DNA from 2 places in the Pseudalkalibacillus sp. Hm43 genome. Region 2 is predicted to be linked to the other one. Evidence: riboswitches for the same ligand, from Rfam matches in the RefSeq annotation. Region 2 holds a riboswitch; the other holds the start of a gene.
What was found. Region 2 has a riboswitch for S-adenosylmethionine ahead of msrA (peptide-methionine (S)-S-oxide reductase MsrA). Riboswitches for the same ligand answer to the same signal wherever they lie in the genome.
Positions count from the first base shown of each region.

Region 1 (7,532 bases), 1.8 Mb from region 2:
GTCGATCGCGTGAAAAGCATCCGTATAACAATCTGGTAGTGGCTTTTCAAACCGCTCCCGCTTGCTCCCTAACACATCATCAGCAAGCATTGCTACGATTTTTTCCAGGTCGTGTTCTATCGCTGTTCTGAACTCTAGTTCTGTGTTCACTGGACTTTTTCTTTTATGAGTAACGGCTTTATTTGATCCATCAACTCAAAGGTGTTCACTTTTTCAAAGTTCCATAGCATGATGATGTTGATTTTCTCTTCGGGATATTGCCATACTTCCGATTTAAAACCAGGTGTTCCCCCAGGTACAAGTCTGAAATCCTTCCCTAAGAACCACCCATAGCCATATTTCAGATTCGGTGAAATTGTCGTCTGATGATAAGGCGTAAACATTTTCTCAGTTGATTCTTCAGAAAGCACAGAACCGTTGAGGATGGCGTTGCACCACGTGCTGAGGTCTCCAACCGTCGAATAGAGCTCGCCAGGCGCATCTACATCCGCCAACCTGTCATTTTTTGCGTTGATATACGTACCATCCTCAATAGAGTGGCCGTATGCGCGTCCGATGTTGATATTCTTCGGATCGTCTTGTCCCGTATTTTTCATATCGAGTGGTTTGAAAAACAGGTGATCAAGCAGTTGTTCGAACTTGAGACCGGTCACTTCCTCCATAATATAGCTCGTCATGATAAAACCTGTACTGCTGTAATCCCACTTCTCACCAGGTGTGAACATTTGCTCTTGATTGGATAAGTAGGTGAGAAAATCACCTTCCTCTTTATTCAGTTCGGCCATTTTCAACCTTAAGTCGTTTTCACCATAGATGTCGGGAAGTCCTGAAGTGTGATTAAGTAAGTGATGGAGTGTGATTTCTGGGTGGAGGTTTTCAAGGCTAGGTATGTAATGGCTCGGTTTTTGTTTCAAATCCAGCAATCCTTGTTCTTCCAACTTGAGGGCTGCAGCAGCGATGAACATTTTCGTCACAGAGGCGATATGGTATTTCGTCTCTACCGAATTGGGGACGCCAAGCTGAATGGATGCCTCCCCATACGCTTTTTTCATTAGGACCTCCCCATCCCTCTCGATCAGGATGGATCCGCTCAAGTAATTTTTCTCACTATACGCGTCAATTACTCTTTCTAACTCATTCATAAAAACTTTCCCCTCCCCAAAGATAAAAACTGCCATGCATCAATGATTATGGACAGTTTTGTTTCAAGTGATTTATGCGAGTGTCTCGATATGAGGTATTCTGTTTTTATTTGGAATATCCTGCTAGGAACTGTGACTCCCTCCACAGTTCCTACTTTCGACTCAAATTGATATGTTATTTAAATTTTCTGTCATTTTAGTGTACATTTTAAGAATTGAGGGTATGTAAGAGGCAATTGAATATAAATGATCCCACTTGATTGTATGAACTTTTGCGAAAAGGTCAACTCTAAAAACATGAAGGGTGGTGAATGATCATGGCACAAGATGTTTTATGTGAAGTAAGCAATTGTGTGCATAATCGTGATGGAAAGCAGTGCATGGCTGAGAAAATTTTCGTAGTCAGCCATAAAGGTGAAAAGGCACATAACAGTGAGGAAACAGATTGCAAGACGTTTGAACCACAAGGACTATAATGAAAATAGGGAAGGCAGCCAATGGCGTGGTTGCCTTCTTTCCTATTATTGATAATAATTATCAATCTTATACCCGACTAAGTCCATCATGGAGAGTAATTTATATGGTTCTTGAATAGCGGACAGATATGTACTTTTCATCTTCTTTATTTGCGTATCCTTCTTGTTCTGAGTGGTATTGAAATCCTTTTGCACAACCTTTATTTCGACTGGTCAGTTCCATTTCCTTCCTATACAAGTATCTGGCTTTCTGCAAAATGAGAATATAATCCGAAATTCAGATTTATAAACCAAAATAAGAATTTATAATCCAAATTCAGAAATTATAATCCAAACCCGGAAATTATAATCCAAACCCGGAAATTATAATCCAAACCCGGAAATTATAATCCAAAATCAGGATTTATAATCCAAAATTGAAAAAACACTCATCTGAAAATGAGTGTTTCTCCCCGTTATGCCGTTACGGAAGCTTTTCGGACTCCGGAAGGAAAGGTGCCGGAAATCGGATAGGCGACCAATCCAGGTGATTTTTCAACGATTTGCTCGACAACGGTCGGCCTCACTGTGACTACCTTTACCGCATGCAACTGACCATGGATCTGCAATGTGTGATCGATTTCCACCTTTCCTGGAACAGTCGTTTTACAGTTTCCGATTAGAAGGTAGGATTGCTCTTGCTCAACAGCGCATATATTAAGCTCTACTTTTCCAGGTAATACAGGCTCTTGAACGCCACGACCCACGTTCACCAAATCCTCCACTACTGCACTCGCTGTCGGGAACTTTCCGGCACCTGGTCCTTGGAGCTTCAACTGTCCGACGAAATCCCCTGTGATGACGAGAGCGTTGTCGACCCCTTCGACAGAATAAAGGGGATGATCTTCAGCTACCAATTTCGGTTCCACTCCGAGCGTCAACTTTCCTTCCCGCAACTCGAGTGATGCGATGTGCTTCAATCGGAATCCAAGCGCTTCCGCCACTTGAAGATCTTTTACCGAAACGTGCCGGATCCCTTTGTGGTTCACCTCGTCCCAGTTGACCCTGACCCCATACAATAACTCTGTCAGAATTACGGTTTTGAAAAAAGCGTCATGTCCATCGACGTCGTTGGACGGATCAGCCTCTGCATACCCCGCTTCCTGTGCCGCTGCCAACGCATCTGAGAAAGAACGACCTTTTTCACGTATTTCGGTCAGGATATAGTTAGAGGTTCCGTTCAGAATCGCGTCGATCTTCACCACCTGGTTGGCTTGGAGAAGCTGCTTCAACGTGCCGATCACCGGGATTCCGCCTGCGACTGCCGCTTCAAAAGACACCTCTACTCCATGGACTGCTGCCAGCTTTTTCAACTCATGCCCTTTATGTGCGAACAACTCCTTGTTCGCTGTGACCACATGACACCCTTTTTCAATGACACGCTTTAAGTACGTATAACCCGGTTCCACTCCGACGATTGCTTCAACCACAATATCCAAATCCGGTATGTGAAGAATCTCCTCGAAGTTCGATGTCACCAGTACGTCCTCATCAACCTCGCGAGATTTCGTTTCATCCTGGATCAGGACTCCGGCGACCTCGACCTCTTTGCCAAAAATCGTCCGGAGCCTATCTTGCTGTTTTTGAATGATCTCATACACACCGCTTCCAACAGTCCCGAAACCGAGTAACGCTATCTTCAATTTGGCCAATTTTTTACCTCCTTTTCTCAAACTACTATGAACCTGACCACCATACCTACCAACACGAGAACGAGAAAACTTCGAACATCCATAAGTGGTATGCGTTCTTTTTTCATAAAAGTTTAGCCGACCACTTTCGTTGTGTTGAAGGAGGAGAAGCCAGTCGCAACTTCGATCGCCTGCTCAAGGTCCTCAATCAGATCTTCGACGTTCTCGATGCCGACCGATAAACGGACCAGATCTTCCGTCACTCCTGAATCTTTCAACTGGTCCGGGGACAACTGCTGGTGCGTCGTACTTGCCGGATGGATGATCAAGCTCTTCGCGTCACCGACATTGGCGACATGCGACCAAAGAGCAACACTGTTGATGACCGCTGATCCTGAATCCCTTCCACCCTGGATACCGAACACGACAATCGAGCCTGCTCCTTTCGGCAAGTATTTTTTCGCCAGTTCATGGGATGGGTGATTTTCACTTTCCGGATACAACACCCATTTGACCGCCGGATGGTTTTCCAAGTATTCCACCACTTTACGAGTATTGGCGACGTGCTCCTTGATTCGCACGTGCAAGGTCTCCAAACCGAGTGCGATCTGGAACGCATTGTATGGGCTGATAGATGGCCCTGTATCACGTAAAAGCTGTACGCGCGCCTTCACGATGAAAGCTGCTTCAGGCAACGCTTCCGAATAGATGATGCCGTGATAGCTGTGATCCGGCTCTGTAAAACCAGGAAACTTCGGTGAGTTCCAGTCGAACTTTCCGGCGTCGACGATGATGCCACCGAGCGATGTGCCGTTCCCTCCAAGCCATTTCGTCGCAGAATGGATGACGATATCCGCTCCGTGATCGATCGGTCGCGAGAGATACGGTGTGGCGAACGTGTTATCGACGATCAACGGGATGCCTGCGTCATGGGCGACTTTCGCAACCGCTTCGATATCCAATACGTGAAGTCCCGGATTCCCGATCGTTTCTGCGAAAATCGCCTTCGTTTTCGGTGTGATTGCTCTTCTGAAGTTCTCTGGATCCTTCGGGTCGACGAAATGTGTCGTGATGCCGTGCTTTGGCAGCGTTGTCGCAAACAAGTTAAACGTCCCACCGTACAGAGTGGATGCGGAGACGACTTCATCCCCCGCTTCTGCGATGTTGAAGATGGCCGTTGAAATTGCCGCCATTCCGCTGGCCAGCGCCAAAGCGCCGATACCGCCTTCAAGTTGCGCCACCCGCTCTTCCACCGTCGTCACCGTCGGATTATGGATTCGCGAGTAAATGTAGCCTTCTTCTTTTAACGCGAATAAGTCCGCAGCATGATCCGTATTTTCGAACTTGTATGCGTTCGATTGATAGATTGGTAGCGCTCGCGCACCTGTTACAGGATCAGCCTGCAGACCACCATGTACCCCGATTGTTTCTAAACGATATTTCTTGTTTTCACTCATTTGAACCTCTCCTTTTCATTTATGCTTGTTTGTGTTGGACCAATGTGTCGAGCTCGGTTAATTTTTCCTGAATGAACCAGCCCCATTTTTCAAATTCGACGAGAAAGCCGTCATGACCGAATTTTGATTTCACCTCGTAAAACTCCGCGTATCCTCCTTCTTGCTGAATCGCTGAAATGAAACCTGCCAATACTTCCGACGGATAGACGAGATCCCGGGTGAATCCGACACCGAAAACCGGAACCTGATACCCGTGGATGACTTGCTCGAGGCCACCTCTTCCCCGGCCGATGTCGTGTGTGTTCATCACATCAAGCAGCGTCAAATAACTGTCTTTGTTGAATCGTTCCTGCAATTTTTCCCCTTGATAACTTAAGTAAGAAGCGATTTCGTACGTTGGAATTCCATCTTCTGCAATGCGCTGGTTTCGGTTGAACCGCTCATTGAAGAGCACATCCGAACGATAGGTCATCATGCCGATCATACGGGCGATGCTCAAGCCTTGGTCCCCTCCGTTCCGGATCGCTTCACCGGAAATATGGTTGAACGCGATGCCGTAGTCGCTTAAGGTTGGCGTCACTGCAATCGGAAACAGCGCATTCACGAACTCCGGATACATGAGTCCCCACTCAAGGACCTGCATGCCCCCAAGTGAACCGCCCATCACACCCTTCAACCGTTTGAACCCTAAGATTTTCAAAGCGACGTATTGGACTTCGACGAGATCCCGGACTGTGAGACGCGGAAAATGCTCCCCGTATGGCTCACCCTTTTTCGGATCCATTGACTGCGGACCGGTCGAGCCGTTGCACCCACCGAGTACATTGAAGGTGATGACCTGGTACTCTGTTGTATCGATATAGCCGCCATCCTCAATCAATCCTTTCCACCAGCCGGGTTCATCCTCTGTTCCCACAGTCAGATGTTGACCGGTCAGTGCGTGGCATACAAGAATCGCTGGGGCATCCCGTGGTCCGCACCGTTCATAAGCGAGTTCCACCTCCACCAGGCTCTCACCCGACTCAAGCGTAAAATTAGGAATCTGCACGATGCCCGTTTTGTAAAAGTTTTTCTGACTACTCACCAAATCGATCCCCCTTTGTCTCAGATTGATTTATGAAGATTCGAGAAACGTAAAAAGCCTCTCTGTATAGACAGAGAGGCAAAGTTAGCGAATTTGTCTCTCTCATCTCCCAAAGCGCATAAACGCCTTGCAGGATTTGGCACCATTTCAAACGTGACGTACGTTTGACGGTTGCCGGGCTTCATCGGGCCAGTCCCTCTGCCTCTCTTGATAAGAGCTTGCATATGAAATTAAGTTTTAAATTATCTGAATCTTAGCACGGTGATTTCAACGTGTCAACATCCAGATTTCAATTTTCCGAGTTGTACATCTATTCCTATTCAGAGTATAGCGAAAAAGTTCCAGCCAATTTTTTTAAACGGATTCTTTCTTCGGAACGATCGCACCTTTCTTGGAACGTAACGTCGTAATGAAACCGTCCAGCACCTCGTTGCTATAGACGAACCCTTTTCTTTTATAAAATTCGAGGGCCTTCTCATTGCCGTTGGAAACGAACACAAAGTAGTCCTCTACTTCCCGGTAGCTGTCGAGCCATTCCATCGACATGTTGAAAAGCTTGGACCCGATGCCGAGATCGCGGTACCCTTCATCGATGTAGAAGTTCGCCAAGCAGCCCACTTCTTCTCCCTCCACCGTATCCAGGTCGAAGAACGTGGCGAAATCCATGTCGTACGTCTCCTTAGGGGCGATGTTGGAATACACGTAAGCCACCGCTTTTCCATCGATCTTCGCGACCACGGTAAAATTATGTGTAGACCGTTGTACGGCAGGAATCATGCGCGATTCGAAGCTCATCGAGTCGAACAGCTCTGGGCGGAAATGCGCCATCGACTTCTGGAACTTCATCAATTTGTTGCAAAGGTCCCTGCAACATTCAATTTCGTCATCTTTGACGATTTCATATGTAATTTCCACTGGATTCACTCCTTTTTCAGCTCAAAACCTCCACTCGGTGGTCGGTTTTGGCACTTTTCGTGGGCGGTTTTGTAAAAAACAGCGTCGGTTTTAGAAAAATCAGGGGTGGTTTTAGAAAAATCCACTCTGGTTTTGCAAAAAATCACTGACGTTTTGTAAAAATGAAGGGTCGTTTTAGAAAAACGACCTACATTATTTTATGTGTGGGCCACCTATTTCTTTTTCACCGACTTCGACTTCGCTGATCCCGTAAACGGATTCATCTCGTACGTTAAGTCTTTACCAGCCGCTTGTTCCTCTTCATGAACTGCTTTTCCAATTGCTGCATAGTACCAGATTCCCGCGCCTAATGCGATGATTCCACCGACAACCGGCACCCAGACAAAGAACTGATCCATGTCGACCTCCTATGTCCTTTTACTCTTTTTCAAAGTTGTATACACTGAACCGCTATAAAACTAGCAGTTCGGCACCTTATACTCTTCTCCTTCTACATGAAAAATCCTCTTCCTAGGTGTGGAATAGGTGTTTCCTCCCATCACACAGGGATAAGGTCGTTCATATGATATATAATCGAGCATTGGACAACCCTTCTGGAGGTACACAATATGACAAGTCATAGTTTTCATAAACGTAAAATTGCGAACCACCTGATTACCCGGCCAATCCCTCTTTTTGATGAAGATTTTCCTATCATATTCTTCTGGAATCCTAAATGTGGATGTACTTCTCTCATAAAATGGTTTTTCTATCAAATCGGGAAGCTACAGGATGCTACGGAATACGAT
Region 1 covers NZ_CM135129.1:1,306,127-1,313,658, forward strand. The annotation lists gene ACXQIQ_RS06895 (GNAT family N-acetyltransferase) at 1-90, opposite strand, end outside; gene ACXQIQ_RS06900 (serine hydrolase domain-containing protein) at 147-1,142, opposite strand; gene ACXQIQ_RS06905 (DUF1540 domain-containing protein) at 1,460-1,618, shown strand; gene ACXQIQ_RS06910 (homoserine dehydrogenase) at 2,074-3,309, opposite strand; gene ACXQIQ_RS06915 (O-acetylhomoserine aminocarboxypropyltransferase/cysteine synthase family protein) at 3,423-4,745, opposite strand; gene ACXQIQ_RS06920 (homoserine O-acetyltransferase family protein) at 4,765-5,829, opposite strand; SAM riboswitch class I at 5,929-6,046, opposite strand; gene ACXQIQ_RS06925 (GNAT family N-acetyltransferase) at 6,184-6,744, opposite strand; gene ACXQIQ_RS06930 (hypothetical protein) at 6,957-7,142, opposite strand; gene ACXQIQ_RS06935 (sulfotransferase family 2 domain-containing protein) at 7,353-7,532, shown strand, end outside.
Region 1: another riboswitch for S-adenosylmethionine. It lies ahead of ACXQIQ_RS06920 (homoserine O-acetyltransferase family protein); the one in region 2 lies ahead of msrA (peptide-methionine (S)-S-oxide reductase MsrA).

Region 2 (7,532 bases):
ACCTTTGATCTCCAGATGGACAAGCTCTTTCGTCATAGCTTGATGAATCATTTCTTTCAAGTACTCTCCTTTTAAAAGGAGCTTGCACGGGTTGATCGGGTGTGGGCAAACCCTATGAAGATCCCCCTTCGTTACCGGGCCTTTTTCCAAAGGCTCTAGAAGGAGTCCGGCATTGATCATCCCGATTTCGGTATCACACCATTCACGGATCGTTTCGGCAAGCAACGTTGAAAAAGGTGATTTTTTGAACCACTCTAGTTCAAGCGGCTCATCCAAAACAGCGACGACCTCTTGAAGGTTTTCTCTCGCAGAATCCTTCAGCCGGTCGAGAAGCAGCTCACTCTCTTCATCTGGAGCCTGGTTTCGAACGTCGAACACTTCCGCTTTTATATGGTCTATTTTCCGTTCTTCTTCATTCCAATCGATCTCCATATGCCCGACATAGAGACCAAATTTACCCGCTTGCCCGACCGTTACACCTTTCGTAGAGTGAATGCCTTCAGGTAGAACGTGATGGGTGTGGGATCCGAGGATGATGTCCAGTTCCTCGACTTCTTCAGCTAATTGTTTGTCCGCTTCCAAACCAAGATGGGAAAGGAGTATGAGGAGATCAACCTCTCCTCTCACTTCTTCAGCATATTGTTTGATTGTGTCATAAGGATCGAGTACATCCCAATCCAACAATTCATAATACGCTTTGAACGGTGCCGTTGCAGCGATGACACCGATCTTCAGCCCGTTAGGCAACGTGTGGATGTCGTAAGGCTTTGCCCAGTGAGGCTGATCTCCATTTTTGTTTTTCAAATTCCCAAGAATGACTTGGAAGTTGGCATCGTCATATAAGGCATCGAGTTGTTCCTTAGAAAATGTGATGCCTTCGTTGTTCCCGATCGTCGCGTTCAAAAAACCAGCCTCATTCATGAGCTGCACATTACCTTGACCGTCCGTTCCTTCGGTCACTGGATGCACACGGTCAGCATGATCACCGATGTCGAAACGGATCACACACTCACCGTTCTGGTCATGGATCTGTTGCTGTTGCTTAAGAAAGCCCATTATTTTCGGCCACTGTTCAAGATGGCTATGTAAGTCATTCGTATGATACAGATGGAGCTTCATACGGCTCATTGTACCATCTCCTTTGATGATTCTAGTCATTTGTTCATTAGAAAAGATCAAGCTGTCTCGGTGCAAGTCCTTCATAATCGATGCCTAATAGGTCGATCATCTGTTTTGCATTGTCTGCGGCGTCTCCACCTGAGTTGTTGTTGAAAAGGACCGTCAAATCGTGACCCGGCTTATGGAGCTCGAGAAGCTTCTCTTTCCATTCTATGAGCTCATCCTCAGAATATCGATAAAGATATCGGACATCCCGCCAATCTTGGTTGCTCTTGCCCTTCTTTTGCCAACCATGGACATTTCGACCGTGAAACCGGATCAGCGTTTGGTCCGGATGAGTTGGTTCAAGGACTGTAGGTACAGAGCCGGTTCCAGCTTGGGGCTCATCACAAATACTGTGGATCCAGCCTTCCTCTTTCATGAATTCCAAGGTCCGTTGTTGAAATGATGGATGGAACCAGGATTGATGGCGGAATTCGAGCGCCACAGGGATATCCCCCATTTTTTCCTTCGCTTGTCGTAATTGTTCCACATTGTCCCGGTTACAATCAAACCACGGAGGATATTGGAAAAGCACCATCTTCAGCTTATGCGCTTCCTGCAAAGGTTTGATGGACTCTCTGAATAAGCGGAACATCTCTTCAGTACTTTCAAAAGGGATATCCCCTCTCGTATGTCCCGTCATGCCTTGATACGCTTTTACCACGAATGAAAAGCGCTCGGGAGTGTCCCTCACCCATTTTTGATAATTTTTGATGGGTTGAACCGCGTAAAAAGACGAATCCACTTCCACAGTCGGAAAGAAGCTGCTGTAGGTTTTCAATTTATCTGTTGATTTGATATCCGGCGGGTACAGCGAGTCATGATCTCCCCAACCCGTCACTCCAATCTCAATCATACATTCGTAACCTCTCATTTTCATATATTCGTACTTATATTTTGAGTTCTTCACGTAAAAAGTGCAAGTAATAGCAAAATAAAAAGAGCTCTTATCGTTTTAAGAGCTCTATCATTCTTCATAAGTTTCCAAAAGCAGCTATGCTCAGGGATATCAAAATCACAATCCCTGTCGCAAGAATGAAATATTGAATACGTAGCATACATTTCTAGCCCTTCGTGTTTAAGTCTCTTCAGAAAACTATTCGACTTGTCTAAACGATTGCTGTTCGTAGGGCTGTAAGAAAACCTTTAGATGCCACAAGCTGCAGAACCATTCTTTTGAAAGTACTTTTGGTGATATTCTTCTGCATCATAGAAAGTGGAAGCCGGTCTAACTTCTGTTACGATCGGCAGCTTATATACCGCTTGTTCTTTCAGAGCCGTAATTTTTCCTTCAGCCTCGATCTTCTGATCTTCATCTGTGTAAAAGATGGCGGAACGATATTGATGACCAATATCAATGCCTTGTCGATTCAAGGTAGTCGGATCATGTATTTCAAACAGTTTGTTCAGTAACTCAATGTACGAAATGACAGTAGGATCGAATTCGATCTTAATAACCTCAGCGTGTCCCGTGTTTCCAGCTTTCACTTGCTCATAAGTTGGATTTTCTAAAAGTCCTCCAGAATATCCGACTCGAGTTGAAACGACTCCTTCAATTTGCTCAAAGAACGCTTCCACTCCCCAGAAGCATCCTGCACCAAAAATTGCTGTAGCTGTAGTTGTTGCCATTACTCATCTGTCCTTTCAAAAATAACGAAACTTCCTTCGAGAGCTTGTAGGTAGAAAAGCGTAAGCACCGCGTCAAGTCACGAAGGTCACTGGAGATCCGACGAGGAGATTGTTTCCGCCGCAGGAGAATTGAAGTGATCCAAGTGACAAGGTGCTGAAGCTAGACATTATACCCAATATAAAAACCCTTTTCTTATCCAGTAAGAAAAGGGTTCGTTATGATCATAAACGATCCTCTCATCTTCTAGGATATTTGACTATCCTACAGGAATTGGCACCGTTCTCGTCAATCATAAGATTGATTCGATGGTTGCCGGGCATCAAAGGGCCAGTCCCTCCGCCTCTCTGGATAAGAAGTTTTCATTATTCATTTAAATTTGATTTAATTAGAATCTTACTACGATTCGGTAACGTTGTAAAGGATTTTTTCTCATAAAATTATATCGTTACATTAGCTTGTTCAGTAGTACATTTATATTATGAACATAAAGTAAAATGAGTGAATGCATTTGACATATTTTTTATTTGAACAAAATTTTTTACAAGCATACAGGCATTAATTTGATAAGAAAGACCTCGGAAGACCCGAAGTCAATTAATCAAGCAAAACATTTTGAATTTGAGTTTAAGACTGTTTTTGATCTTGATTTACCATGTCCTAATTATTATCTTTATTTTTTTTCAGACCTTCAATTACTCTTTTATACAACTCATTTTCCTCTTCCTTCTCTTTTTCCTTTAAGTTAAACCAAAGTTTTTCTTCTGGGGTCAAATTGAAAAATTTCTCCTTGTTTGATTTCTCATCACTCATTAACGGAATCATCATTTTTACCACCCCTTAAATAATTTTGAAAAAATCCATAATTCAAATTTGGAGAAAAATAATGTTTTCTTTTTATCCAAATAAAACCATCACCTTTAGTAATTACTGCAACATCAATTGGTCCACCCACAGTTTCAGTATCAATCGAAATTCTTCTTTTAAACGATGTAAGATTTACCAATGCTTCTGCCATTTCTGCAATTTCTTCTTTCGGCAAGAAATCAACAATCTCGACTACTGGTGACGAATACTGACTATTTTGAAATGAAGATATCTCATGAAATATTTGTCTAATGATTTCCATACCCAAGTCCGATAATTCAGAAACTTCATTTGATGAGAATTGAACACTGGTATTTTCTTGAATTATTTGTGGAAGCTTTGAAAAAATATCTCCAATTAAATTTTGTATATTTTCTTGTAGTACCGGATCCATACCTTTCATAAATGAATAAACCATTTCTTTTTGAGCGAATGGTATTACTGCTGAGGACGGTTTATCATTATCTATAGATATTTCACACCCATTTTGTTGCTCTAATTTGAGTGTGTTAAGTACAAATCCATCAGTTTTAAATTCATACAAACAAGGAAATAATTCATCTTCTCCATAACCAGAAATAACCAATCCTGATGATCCATTAGTAAAATAATTTCTTCGTACCGCTTCAAATGCCAACTCCATTAATATTACTCGAGTAGAGCTATCGATGTTAAACAGTACTTTCTCCTTAATTACACTTTCAACTACCTCTGAGTGTTCACGTGTAAAATCATCTAAATTTATTTCCAATATGATGTGATTAGTATCCCTTAAATGATCTAGATAGTTTTTAACACTGTTTTCTAAATGATCCTTAACTTGATCTTCAGGAATTCTACGCCCCTGTATTAACTCTTCTTCAACTATAGTTTGAACTTTATTAATAACAAAATTAAGTACTTCAGAAAATGTTCTACCTACAACTTTTCTTTCAGTATTTACATTCTTTAATCGGTCATCACTAGATATGTATTTTATAAACTCCTCTTGGTATGTTTTTAATTTATCAAATTTTTTCATCCCAAGATGGCTTCTAAAGGATTTAATTATTGTCTCCCAAGGAATTTCCATAAAACTCGCTCCACCGTATATCATTATTCCAACCGGATGAAATTTAGATAATGAAAAAAGCTTGTTTGCAGAATTATACACTTTTCTTGCGCCAATCGTGACCGCACTATCAGCTGCGAGAGCAACTCCAGAACGGTTGAGAATACTTACTTCCGCTGTCATAATCTCTCCCCCCTTTAGTAATAAATAAATTCTATATATTGTTATTTTTTCCTGCTACACATTTCAGAATATCAATAAAGTCTATTATACATTTTACCTATCAATATTTTTGGAAAATTAGAATACATAAAAAAACCCTGGCATGAATCATGCCAGGGTTCTTCATCATTTTTATCCGATTGAGCCTTCCATTTCGAATTTGATCAGTCGGTTCATTTCGACTGCGTATTCCATTGGAAGTTCTTTTGTGAATGGCTCGATGAAGCCCATTACGATCATTTCTGTTGCTTCTTCTTCAGAGATTCCACGGCTCATGAGATAGAAGAGTTGCTCTTCTGATACCTTAGAAACTTTCGCCTCGTGCTCAAGGGAAATGTTTTCGTTCAGGATCTCATTGTATGGAATCGTGTCAGAAGTAGACTCGTTATCCATGATGAGCGTATCACACTCAACGTTTGCGCGAGCACCTTGTGCTTTACGTCCGAAGTGTACGATACCGCGGTAAGTTACTTTACCGCCGCCTTTAGAGATGGACTTCGATACGATCGTAGATGACGTATTCGGAGCTAAGTGAATCATTTTCGCACCAGCATCCTGGTGTTGACCTTTACCAGCAAGTGCGATGGACAATGTCATACCACGTGCGCCTTCACCTTTCAAGATGACTGCTGGGTACTTCATCGTCAGCTTGGAACCGATGTTTCCGTCGATCCATTCCATCGTCGCGTTTTCTTCCGCTACAGCACGCTTCGTAACGAGGTTGAAGACATTGTTTGCCCAGTTCTGGATCGTCGTATAACGGCAATATGCGTTCTTTTTGACGATAATCTCAACGACTGCACTGTGTAGTGAGTTCGTTGTATAAACTGGAGCTGTACAACCTTCAACGTAGTGTACAGAAGAATCTTCGTCCGCGATGATCAATGTACGCTCGAATTGACCCATGTTTTCTGAGTTGATTCGGAAGTACGCTTGTAGTGGTGTATCACACTTCACACCTTTTGGAACGTAGATGAAGGAACCACCAGACCATACTGCAGAGTTCAATGCTGCGAATTTGTTATCAGATGGAGGTATTGTTTTCCCAAAGTGCTCTCTGAACAGCTCTTCGTTCTCTTTAAGAGCAGTATCAGTGTCTTTAAAGACAATCCCCATGTTTTCAAGGTCTTCTTGCATGTTGTGGTATACAACCTCAGATTCGTACTGAGCGGATACACCAGCAAGATATTTTTGCTCTGCTTCAGGGATACCTAGCTTATCAAACGTACGCTTGATTTCTTCTGGTACCTCATCCCAAGAGCGTTCAGATTTCTCAGACGGTTTAACATAGTACGTGATGTCATCGAAGTTCAATTCTTTCAAGTTACCGCCCCATTGAGGCATAGGCATCTTATAGAACTGTTCAAGTGATTTCAAACGGAAATCGAGCATCCATTGCGGCTCATCTTTCATACGGGAGATTTCTCGTACGATTTCTTCCGTCAATCCGCGCTTGGATCTAAAGATCGAAACGTCTTTGTCTTTAAAACCATATTTATATTCGCCGATCTCTGGCATTTTCTTAGCCATCGTTCAATCCCTCCTTAAAGGATACATACATCCAGAGCCAGTTGAGTACGTAGTATCTATACTTCCATTGTAAGGTGCATGGATACAAAAGACAACCGGGCTGGCTTTATTCCTCTTCGTTCTCTTTCTGTTCAACACTCTTCTCCAGTGCTTTCCAGGCGAGAGTTGCACATTTGATACGTGCAGGGAACTTCGATACGCCTTGAAGAGCTTCCAAATCACCAAGATCAAGATCGCCTTCATCGTAATCGTTTCCAAGCATCATCTCAGAGAAGATTTTTGATATTTCTAGTGCTTCGTCAACCGGAAGTCCTTTGATGGTTTCTGTCATCATGGAAGCAGAAGCGAGGCTGATGGAACAGCCTTCCCCTTCAAACTTCGCATCCTTGATTTTCCCATCTTCCACTTGCATGGATACTTGAATCCGGTCTCCACATGTCGGGTTGTTCAAATTGAACGTCAGCGCGCCATCATCTTCCAACTCCCCGCGGTTACGAGGATTTTTATAGTGGTCCATGATGACCTGACGGTATAGCTGATCTAAATTAGAAGACATGACCAAAATACTCCTTTGTTGTCTTTAGTCCATCGATCAGAGCATCTACATCTTCTTTCGTATTATAGAGGTAAAAGCTTGCTCTAGCAGTTGCTGTAACATCCAGCCATTTCATCAATGGTTGTGCACAGTGATGTCCGGCACGAACGGCAATCCCTTCTGCATCCAGAACGGTTGCAACATCGTGTGGATGAACATCATCGATATTGAATGTAACAAGCCCTGCTCGATTTTTCGGTCCGTAAATTTTCAAGCCTTCAATAGAGGACATACGGTCCATCGCATAAGTGACGAGTTCATGTTCAATCTTCTCGATTTCAGAACGTCCAACCTGTTCCAAGAAGTCAATCGCTGCGCCCATTCCGATTGCGCCTGCGATGATCGGTGTACCGCCTTCAAACTTCCAAGGCAGGTCCTTCCAAGTAGATTCATACAGACCTACAAAGTCAATCATTTCACCGCCGAATTCAACGGGCTCCATTTTCTCAAGAAGCTTTTTCTTACCATAAAGTGCACCG
Region 2 covers NZ_CM135129.1:3,126,336-3,133,867, reverse strand. The annotation lists gene ACXQIQ_RS16295 (bifunctional metallophosphatase/5'-nucleotidase) at 1-1,128, opposite strand, end outside; gene ACXQIQ_RS16290 (DUF72 domain-containing protein) at 1,166-2,017, opposite strand; gene msrA (peptide-methionine (S)-S-oxide reductase MsrA) at 2,308-2,790, opposite strand; SAM riboswitch class I at 3,025-3,146, opposite strand; gene ACXQIQ_RS16280 (hypothetical protein) at 3,449-3,616, opposite strand; gene ACXQIQ_RS16275 (hypothetical protein) at 3,594-4,889, opposite strand; gene sufB (Fe-S cluster assembly protein SufB) at 5,061-6,458, opposite strand; gene sufU (Fe-S cluster assembly sulfur transfer protein SufU) at 6,565-7,014, opposite strand; gene ACXQIQ_RS16260 (cysteine desulfurase) at 7,004-7,532, opposite strand, start outside.